Regions from separate parts of the Nocardioides sp. JCM 18999 genome, predicted to be linked through region 1. Evidence: predicted binding sites of a transcription regulator. Region 1 holds the regulator's gene; the other holds the start of a gene.
What was found. The regulator HrcA, encoded in region 1, represses chaperone genes, less so after heat shock. The targets are predictions, from matches to a motif close to TTGGCACTCGNNNNNNNCGAGTGCCAA.

Region 2: the regulator HrcA is predicted to act here: its motif matches at 1,298-1,324, upstream of groES (co-chaperone GroES).

The regions. Positions count from the first base shown of each region.
Region 1 is NZ_AP043887.1:2,023,123-2,028,048, forward strand. Features, by position in the region: gene ACZ5J1_RS09810 (16S rRNA (uracil(1498)-N(3))-methyltransferase) at 1-477, opposite strand, end outside; gene dnaJ (molecular chaperone DnaJ) at 497-1,666, opposite strand; gene hrcA (heat-inducible transcriptional repressor HrcA) at 1,691-2,713, opposite strand; gene ACZ5J1_RS09825 (DUF3097 domain-containing protein) at 2,911-3,756, shown strand; gene ACZ5J1_RS09830 (HNH endonuclease signature motif containing protein) at 4,036-4,926, shown strand, end outside.
Region 2 is NZ_AP043887.1:2,697,950-2,702,875, reverse strand. Features, by position in the region: gene ACZ5J1_RS13310 (class I SAM-dependent methyltransferase) at 90-1,262, opposite strand; gene groES (co-chaperone GroES) at 1,397-1,693, shown strand; gene groL (chaperonin GroEL) at 1,702-3,324, shown strand; gene ACZ5J1_RS13295 (GNAT family N-acetyltransferase) at 3,417-4,310, shown strand; gene ACZ5J1_RS13290 (S8 family serine peptidase) at 4,322-4,926, shown strand, end outside.

The DNA of each region.
Region 1 (4,926 bases):
GTCGGCGGTCGAGGCCAGCGCGGTGACCTCGAGCAGCCAGGAGCGACGGGCCTGCTTGCCCGCCTCCCGCGCCGTGGAGCGCCACCGGGCGAGCGGCTTGATCCCGCGCTCGCCCTTCCAGGACACGATCGTGCGCGACGACGCCCACGGCACGATCCGGGCGACCCCGATCTCGGTGAGCATCTCGACCGCGAGCTCCCCGCGGTCGCCCTTGGGCAGGGCCTGGACGACGGTGAAGGCCGGGCTGGGCGCCGGTTCGGCGGCGACCTCCTCGACCGTCACTTCCATGGCGCGCTTGTGCACGGCCGAGATGGTGCCGGTCACGCGGGCACCGACCCCGTCGGTCAGCACGACCCGTTCGCCGGTCCCCAGGCGCCGTACGACGACGGCGTGGTGCCCCTCGTCGCCGTCCACCGTCACGACGTCGCCGACGGTGGTGCCCGTCAGCGACTCGACCAGGTGGACGACGAGGGACACGGTCAGGCTCCGGGTTCGCTCAGTGCTCGCCGAAGGCGTCGCGCAGGCGGCCGAAGAAGCCGTGCTTGGCGGCCTTGAGCGTCCCGGTCGGGTGCTCCTCACCACGGGCCTTGGACAGCTGCTCGAGCAGCGCGGTCTGCTCCGCGTCGAGGTGCGTGGGCGTCTCGACCTGGACGGTGACGATCAGGTCGCCACGGCCACGGCCGTGCAGCCCGGGAACGCCGAGACCCTTGAGCAGCTGCTCCGTGCCGGGCTGGGTGCCGGGACGGACCTCGAGGTCGAACGACGTCGGGGTCTCGGGGGTGAACTCGTCGGTGACCAGGTCGGCCTCGAGGGTGGGCAGCGTCAGCACCGTGCCCAGGGCCGCGGCCGTCATCGGGACGGTGACGTGGCAGCGCAGCACCGAGCCCTCGCGGGCGAAGACGGCGTGCCGCTCGACCCGGAGCTCGACGTACAGGTCGCCGGCGGGCCCGCCGCCGGGGCCGACCTCGCCCTGCCCGGTGAGCTGGAGCCGGGTGCCGTTGTCGACGCCGGCGGGGACCTTGATCGTGATCGTGCGGCGGGTGCGGACGCGGCCCTCACCGCTGCAGTCGCGGCAGGGATCGGGGATGATCGTGCCGAACCCGCGGCACGCTGCACACGGGCGCAGGGTGCGGATCTCGCCGAGGAAGCTGCGCTGGACGTGGGCGACCTCGCCCGCGCCACGGCAGCTCTCGCACGTGGTCGGGCTGGTGCCGGGGGCGGCACCGGAGCCCTCGCAGTTGTCGCAGACGACGGCGGTGTCGAGGGTCATCTCGCGGCTGGCGCCGAAGGCGGCCTCGGCCAGCGAGATCTCGAGCCCGATCAGAGCGTCCTGGCCGCGGCGGGTGCGCGGGCGCGGGCCCCGGCCCTGACCGCTGCCGCCGCCCTGGCCGCCGAAGAAGGCGTCCATGATGTCGGTGAAGGAGAACCCCTGGCCGGCGGCACCGAAGCCCCCGAAGCCACCCATGTCGCCACCGCGGTCGAACGCCGCCCGCTTCTGCGGGTCGCTCAGGATCTCGTAGGCGTGGGAGATCTCCTTGAACTTCTCCTGCGCCGCCTCGTCCGGGTTGACGTCGGGGTGGTACTTCCGCGCCAGGTTGCGGTAGGCCTTCTTGATCGTCGCGTCATCGGCGTCACGGTCGACGCCGAGGAGCTCATAGGGGTCCATCGGTGTGTGCAATCTCTTTCTGGATCAAGCTTCGTCGAGGATGCGGGTGACGTAGCGGGCGACGGCGCGGACCGCCGCCATGGTGCCGGGGTAGTCCATCCGGGTCGGGCCGACGACACCGAGCATGGCCAGCGCGTCGTCGGGCGGGCCGTAACCGGTGGCGACCACGGAGGTCGACGACAGCTGCTCGATCGGGCCCTCGGCGCCGATCCGCACGGTCAGGGCGCCGCTGGTGTTGGCCTCCCCCATCAGGGTGAGCAGGACGACGTGCTCCTCGATCGCCTCGAGCAGGGGACGTACGGCGGAGTCGAAGCTGTCGCCGTACCGGGCGAGGTTGGAGGCGCCGGCGATCGCGATCCGCTCGTCGGAGCGGTGGTCGCTCATCGCGTCGACGAGGACGTCGGCGAGCACCTGCGCGTGGGTGGCCTGGGCCGGCGGCAGGTCGTCGGGCAGGGCGCGCAGTCCCGCGACGGCGTCCCCGATCAGCGCGCCGCTGGCGGCGTTGTTGACCTGGGAGCGCAGCGCGGCGAGCTCGGTCTCGCCGACCTCGACACCGAGGTCGACCACCCGCTGCTCGACGCGTCCGGTGGAGAGGATGAGGACCGCGAGGACGCGGCTCGGGGACAGCGAGATCAGCTCGATGTGGCGCACCGTGGAGCGCGACAGCGTCGGGTACTGGACGACGGCGACCTGGTGGGTGAGCTGGGAGAGCAGCCGGACGGAGCGTCCGACGACGTCATCGAGGTCGACCGCCCCGCTCATGAAGTCGGTGATCGCGCGCTTCTCGGCCGGGCTGAGCGGCTTGACGCCGTCGAGCTGGTCGACGAACAGACGGTAGCCCTTGTCGGTCGGGACGCGGCCGGCGCTGGTGTGCGGCTGGGCGATGTAGCCCTCGTCCTCCAGCGCGGCCATGTCGTTGCGGACCGTGGCCGGGGAGACACCCAGGCCGTACCGCTCGACCAGGGCCTTTGACCCGACCGGCGTCTCGGTGGCGACGTAGTCCTGGACGATGGCCCGCAGCACCGCGAGTCTGCGCTCGTTCTGCAACCCACACCCCACGATCCGCTCGGCCCCGGTTGGCACTCACCTGTTCTGAGTGCCAAGCCTACCGTGGCGACCATCCCGCGCCGAGTTGTGAGTGTTCGGGTGTCGAGTTGGGGGTTCTGGGGCACCGAGTTGCGGGTTCTGGGGCGCCTCGGCGGTTCAACGGCTGTGACAGGAGTGACTGCTGGGAGGATGGGGGCATGGCTGACCGCTACGGCTCCGACGTGCTCAACACCGACTGGCGCGCGCCGCGCAACGGTCGGGCGGTGGAAACACCGGCCGAGATCGGGGCCGTCGTCGAGGAGGTCAGCACCGACTGGGTCGGCGAGATCGTCGCGGTCGACCGCGACCTGGGCACCCTCACCCTGGAGGACCGGCGCAACCGACGTCGGTCGTTCCCGCTCGGCCCGGGGTTCATGCTCGACGGCAAGCCGGTCATCCTGACGCCCCCGGTCCGCGCGGCGGCACCGGCGGGTCCGAAGCGAACGGCGTCGGGCTCGATCGCCGTCCCGAACGCCAAGGCCCGGGTGGCTCGTGCGAGCCGGATCTTCGTGGAGGGCCGGCACGACGCCGAGCTGGTGGAGAAGGTCTGGGGCGACGACCTCCGGATCGAGGGTGTCGTCGTGGAGTTCCTCGGCGGCGTCGACGACCTGGCCGACCACCTGCGTGACTTCAAGCCCGGCCCCGAGCGGAAGGTCGGCGTCCTGGTCGACCACCTCGTCCCCGGCTCGAAGGAGTCGCGGATCGCCCAGGGCATCCTGCGCTCCCCCGTCGGTCAGCACGTGCTGATCGTCGGGCACCCGTTCATCGACGTGTGGCAGGCGATCAAGCCCTCCCGGATCGGCCTCGAGGCCTGGCCGACCGTGCCGCGCTCGATCGAGTGGAAGAAGGGCATCTGCCAGCACCTCGGCTGGCCGCACCGCGATCAGGCCGACATCGCCCGGGCGTGGCAGCACCTGCTGAGCAAGGTCCGTTCGTACGACGACCTCGAGCCGGCGCTGCTCGGGCGGGTCGAAGAGCTGATCGACTTCGTCACGGTGGACTGAACCGCCTTTTTGCTGCCCCTCCCCGTTGGTCGAGTGCCGCCGAGCGAAGCGAGACGGCGTATCGAGACCTTCACGGTTCTGTCGGTGGCCTCGTCTACAGTCGTTCATAGGTGAAGCAGTAGTCCAGGACATGCCACCTCCACGATGAGGTGCTCCAGTCGTCCCGGTGATCGCTCACCAGTCGCGAGGGTCAGTAATTGCCACCATGTGGCCTCCAGGAGCGGCGACCACCACGGCCAACCGGCTGTGGTCTGCGTCGTCTGCCCGGAGGTGATCAAGGTGAGCGTGGTCCAGTCCTCGCACCCCAGCCTTCTTGCGGTCAGTCGCGCTCGTGAAGCCGTCGCCTTGGCTGGCCAGCGCGACCCGATCTTCCTCTCCCCTTCCGAGCACGCCACCCTGCTGCGCGAGCTGGTCGCCCTGAACTCCCAGGTCGCCGAGCTCCAGGCCCGGGTCACGGTGGCGGCCGCGCCGTCCGGCGTCGATGACGGCACCGGCACCCACGACGTGACCGCCTGGATCGCCGGCGCGCTTGGTCTGGGGCATGCCCAGGCCCGCAACGCGGCACGGCTCGCCGAACGACTCGACACGCGCGCCGCGGTCGCCGAGGCGATGCGTGCCGGGACGCTGACGGTTCCCCAAGCCGACGTCATCACCCGTTCCCTCGACGCTCTCCCCTCCGACCTCGATCCGTCACTGGTGGCCCAGGCCGAGTTTCACCTGGTCGCCCTGGCCGAGGACCACGGCCCGAAGGAGCTCCGCATCCTCGGACGCCGGATCCTCGACGTCGTCGCCCCCGACATCGCCGAAGCCCTCGAAGCCCGAGCGCTTCAGGACGAGGAACGCACAGCGCGGGAGAAGACCCGCCTCTCCCTCCGATTCCCGGGCGACGGCACATTCGCCCTCACCGCAGTGGGCCCCGAGCTCAGCGGGATCCGGCTCGCCAACTTCCTCAACGCCATCGCCAATCCCCGCCGTCACTGCGACGAGGACGAACACGGTGGGGACGTCGACGAGGTAGCCCGCAAGCTCCCCCACGCCCGCAAGCTCGGCCAGGCCTTCTGCGAGCTGCTGGAACGGATCGACCCCAAGGCGCTGCCCGATCACGGCAGCATGAGCACCGAGCTCATCATCACCATGAGCCTCGAGGACCTCCGCACCGACCTCGCCACC
Region 2 (4,926 bases), 670 kb from region 1:
CAAAAATCTACCGGGAATCTGAGAATGCTCAGCACCACCGGTCGCCGAATCCACGTGATTCAGGACGCAATCAGGGAGAACCCTGAGAGCTACAGGGGTTCCACCGAGAAGCAGCGTCCCTCGCCGGCCACCCGGGTCAGCACGATCGTGGCCTCATTGGACCCCTGCAGGGAGAGGGCCTTGCGCAGCTTCTCCGGTACGACGGCCACGGCACGCTTCTTGATCGTCAGCCGCCCCACACCTCGCTCACGCAGTGCCGCGCGCAGCTGCTTCTCCCGGTACGGCAGCTCCTCGAGCACCCGGTAGGACGAGGCGAACGGGGTCCGGAACGCGGAGTCGGAGGTGACGTAGGCGATGTGTTCGTCGACCAGGCCGCCGTCGACCCCGGCGGCCACCGCGGTGACCAGGCCGGCCCGGATGACGGCGCCGTCGGGCTCGTAGAGGAACGACCCCATGTCACGCACACCCTGCTCGCCCGGGTCGTCCTCGTCGGTCAGGGTGGCCAGGCCGCCGGAACCGATCACGGTCGCCCGGCGCCGTACGGTGGCGAGACGGCCCGACCACAGCGCCGCCTCCTTGACCTCGCCTCGGTCGCTGACCCACTCGCCCTCGACGCCGTCGGGGATGAGCGCGTGGTCGATCCCGGGCGCGACCTTCACGCAGGCGTCCCGGTCGAAGAGGGTGGAGACCCAGTCCCACGGCGGCGTCCAGCCGTCGGTCGCCAGCTCGCGCCCCTTCGCCGCGTTGTTGCGGCGCCGGGCCGGGTCGGCGAACGCGACGGTGAAACCGGAGTGGTCGACCCGGGTGGCGTCGGCCTCGGAGACCGCTCCGGGCAGTCCGAGGGCGTCGAGGTTGGCGCGTGCGACGGCGACCCGCTCCGGGTCCAGGTCGATCCCCGCCGCGGTGATGCCGGCCCGCGAGACGGCGATCAGGTCCCCGCCGATCCCGCAGCCGAGATCGATCAGGGACGCCGCCTCGAACGCCACCAGCCGCGAGGCCCGGTGCTCGGCGACGCTCAGCCGGGTGGCCTGCTCCAGGCCGTCGGGGGTGAAGTACATCCGCTCGGCGAGATCGCCGAACTTCGCCACCGCACGGCGACGCAGGTCGACCTGGGTGCAGGCCACGGCGACGCGTTCGGCGGAGGCCTCGGCGCGCAGCCGGGTCTGGGCCGCGAGCGGGTCGAGGTCGGCCAGCTCGGTGGCCGCGGTGAGGAGACGCTGGCCCTCGGCCGTGAGCAGCCAGGTGAAGGCGTCGAGGTCCACAGGAGGAACCTATCGGTGAAGCTATCGGGACTCGCCTAGCACTCCATTGCATCGAGTGCTAACGTCGCTATTGGCACTCTCGTGGTGAGTGTGCCAATTCAGACGTGAACGAAACGCGCGAAGGAGTCGGCATCGTGTCGATCAACATCAAGCCTCTCGAGGACCGCATCATCATCAAGCAGGTCGAGGCTGAGCAGACCACCGCGTCGGGCCTCGTCATTCCCGACACCGCCAAGGAGAAGCCGCAGGAGGGCGAGGTCCTCGCTGTCGGCCCCGGTCGGTTCAACGAGGACGGCGACGAGCGCATCCCGCTCGACGTCAAGGTCGGCGACAAGGTCATCTACAGCAAGTACGGCGGCACCGAGATCAAGTACGGCGGCGAGGACTACCTGATCCTCTCCGCCCGTGACGTCCTCGCCATCGTCGGCTGAGGTCTCTGATGCCGAAGATTCTTGAGTTCGACGAGCAGGCTCGCCGCTCGCTCGAGCGTGGCGTCGACGCCCTGGCCAACGCGGTCAAGGTGACGCTCGGTCCGAAGGGTCGCTACGTCGTCCTGGACAAGAAGTGGGGCGCTCCGACCATCACCAACGACGGTGTCACCGTCGCGCGTGAGATCGAGCTCGACGACCCGTTCGAGAACCTGGGTGCCCAGCTGACCAAGGAGGTCGCCACCAAGACCAACGACGTCGCTGGTGACGGCACCACGACGGCGACGGTCCTGGCGCAGGCGCTGGTCCACGAGGGCCTCCGTGCCGTCGCGGCCGGCACCAACCCGATGGGCCTCAAGCGCGGCATGGACCTGGCGGCGCAGGCCGTCTCGGCCAAGCTGCTCGAGACCGCCAAGCCGGTCGCCGAGAAGTCGGAGATGGCGTCCGTCGCCACGATCTCCAGCCGTGACGAGCACATCGGCGAGCTGCTCGCCGAGGCGTTCGACAAGGTCGGCAAGGACGGCGTCATCACGGTCGAGGAGTCCTCGACCCCGACGACCGACCTCGAGTTCACCGAGGGCATGCAGTTCGACAAGGGCTACATCTCGGCGTACTTCGTCTCCGACCCGGAGCGGATGGAGGCCGTCCTCGACGACCCGTACATCCTCCTCGTCCAGGGCAAGGTCTCCTCGATCCAGGAGCTCCTGCCGCTGCTGGAGAAGGTCATCGCCGCCGGCAAGTCGCTCTTCATCATCGCCGAGGACGTCGAGGGCGAAGCCCTCTCGACCCTGGTCGTGAACAAGATCAAGGGCACCTTCAACGCGGTCGCCGTCAAGGCTCCCGCGTTCGGTGACCGCCGCAAGGCGATCCTCGAGGACATCGCGATCCTCACCGGCGCCCAGGTCGTGGCTCCCGAGGTCGGGCTCAAGCTCGACCAGGTCGGCCTCGAGGTGCTCGGCACGGCCCGCCGGATCGTCGTCTCCAAGGACAACACCACGATCGTCGACGGTGGCGGCGACGCCAACGCCGTCAACGCTCGCGTCGGCCAGATCCAGGGCGAGATCGCCAACAGCGACTCCGACTGGGACCGGGAGAAGCTCCAGGAGCGTCTCGCGAAGCTCGCCGGTGGCGTCTGCGTGATCAAGGTCGGGGCTCACACCGAGGTGGAGCTCAAGGAGAAGAAGCACCGGATCGAGGACGCCGTCTCCGCGACGCGCGCCGCGATCGAGGAGGGCATCGTCGCCGGCGGTGGCTCCGCGCTCATCCACGCCGTCTCCGTGCTCGAGGGTGACCTCGGCCTGAGCGGCGAGGAGGCGATCGGCGTGCGCATCGTGCGCAAGGCCGCCGAGGAGCCGCTCCGCTGGATCGCCGAGAACGGTGGCGTCAACGGCTACGTCGTGACCACCAAGGTCCGCGAGCTCGGTGCCGGCCAGGGGTACAACGCTGCCACTGGTGAGTACACCGACCTCGTCGCCCAGGGCGTCATCGACCCGGTCAAGGTCACGCGCTCCGCGCTGATCAACGCCGTCTCGATCGCCGGCCTGCTGCTCACGACCGAGACCCTGGTCGTGGACAAGCCGGAAGAGGAAGAGCCCGCTGCTGCGGGTGGCCACGGCCACGGCCACGGTCACTGAGAAGTACCACTCGAACGGCGTCGGACCTCGGTCCGGCGCCGTTCGCCATTTCATGAAATATTGAGGCAATCTCCGTCCGGCAGACTGTGGGCATGCTGTGGAGAATCCGCGCCACGATGTCCGACCAGCCCGGCGCTCTGGCCACCCTCGCGCTCGCGTTCGGCGAAGCGGGGGTCAACATCCTCGCCCTGCAGGTGTTCCCGGGGATCGAGGACGTGACCGACGAGATCGTGGTCCGTGCGCCCGAGGGTGCCGACCTCGCCGGGATCCTGCGCGGTGCCGGCGCCAGCCACGTCGTGGTGCAGCCGTGCACCGAGTCCGCGCTCTCGGACCAGCCCACGCTCTACGTGCGCGCCGCCCGCGCCGTCCTCGAACGACCATCCTCCTTCCCGGAGGTGGTGGCCCGCCTCTTCGACGCCGAGCCCGACCCGGTCGACGGCCAGCCCGGCGAGATGGCCGAGTTCACGGTCGGTGACGTGCGCGTCGCCGTGCACCGGACGGCGCCCTTCACCTCGACCGAGCAGGCCCGCGGCGAGGCGATCGCCGGCCTGGTCAGCGACGTCCTGGCACGCGAGCACGAGACGGCGGTGCTCGCCTCCAACGCCGGCGGTCGACGTCTCGGGGCGGGCGCGACCCCGGAGTTCAGCGCCGACGGGGCCAGCGTGTCGGCCTCCATCGACGGCGAGGTGGTCGGCACCGCCGTCGTCCAGGACGCGCTCGCGAACGAGGACGGCGACATCGTGCGGTCGATCGACCTCAAGGTCGATGCCGCCTGGCAGCGGCGCGGGATCGGCACCCGGCTGCTCACCGACGCTGCACGGCTGGCGAGCGGGCTCGGCGCCGACGAGATCCTGCTGACCACCCGGGCCGACAACCAGGCCGTGCTGCCGATGGTGCTGGCCGCGGGGCTGCGCGGACGGATCCGGATGGCGGGGGAGGACCTCACCGTGCGCGTTCCGATCCGTGACCTTCGACCCCTGTCCTGAGTTAGGCAGGCATGCGCCTGCTCCGCACCGCCGCCGCTGCCCTCGCCCTGACGCTCCCGGTGGCGGCCCTCGCCGCTCCCGCGCAGGCCGCGGCGAGTGACCCGCTCCGTCCCCAGCAGTGGGGGCTGACCCGGATCAGTGCGGACCAGGCCCAGACCCGGAGCACGGGGGTCGGTGTGGTCGTCGCCGTCATCGACACCGGCGTCGACCTGCAGCACCCCGACCTGCGCGGCCGTCTGGTGCCGGGAGCGACCTTCGTCGGCTGCCCGTCGACCACGTCCTGCGGCAACGGGGACTGGGGCGGCAGCGCCGGCACCAGCAGCGCGCAGAAGAAGCTCGACGTCACCAACGGTCACGGCACCCACGTCGCCGGCATCATCGCCGCGGCGGGCCACAACGGGGTCGGGATCCGCGGAGTCGCGCCGAACGCGAGGATCATGCCGATCAAGGTGTTGAAGGACGGCGAGGGCCTCACCGACGACATCTCCCGCGGGATCCGCTGGGCCGTCGACCACGGGGCTGACGTGATCAACATGAGCCTGGGCGGGGACGGGATCCAGGACCAGCTGGAGCCCCTGACGCAGACCATGACGCCGGCCGTCGAGTACGCCCTCGG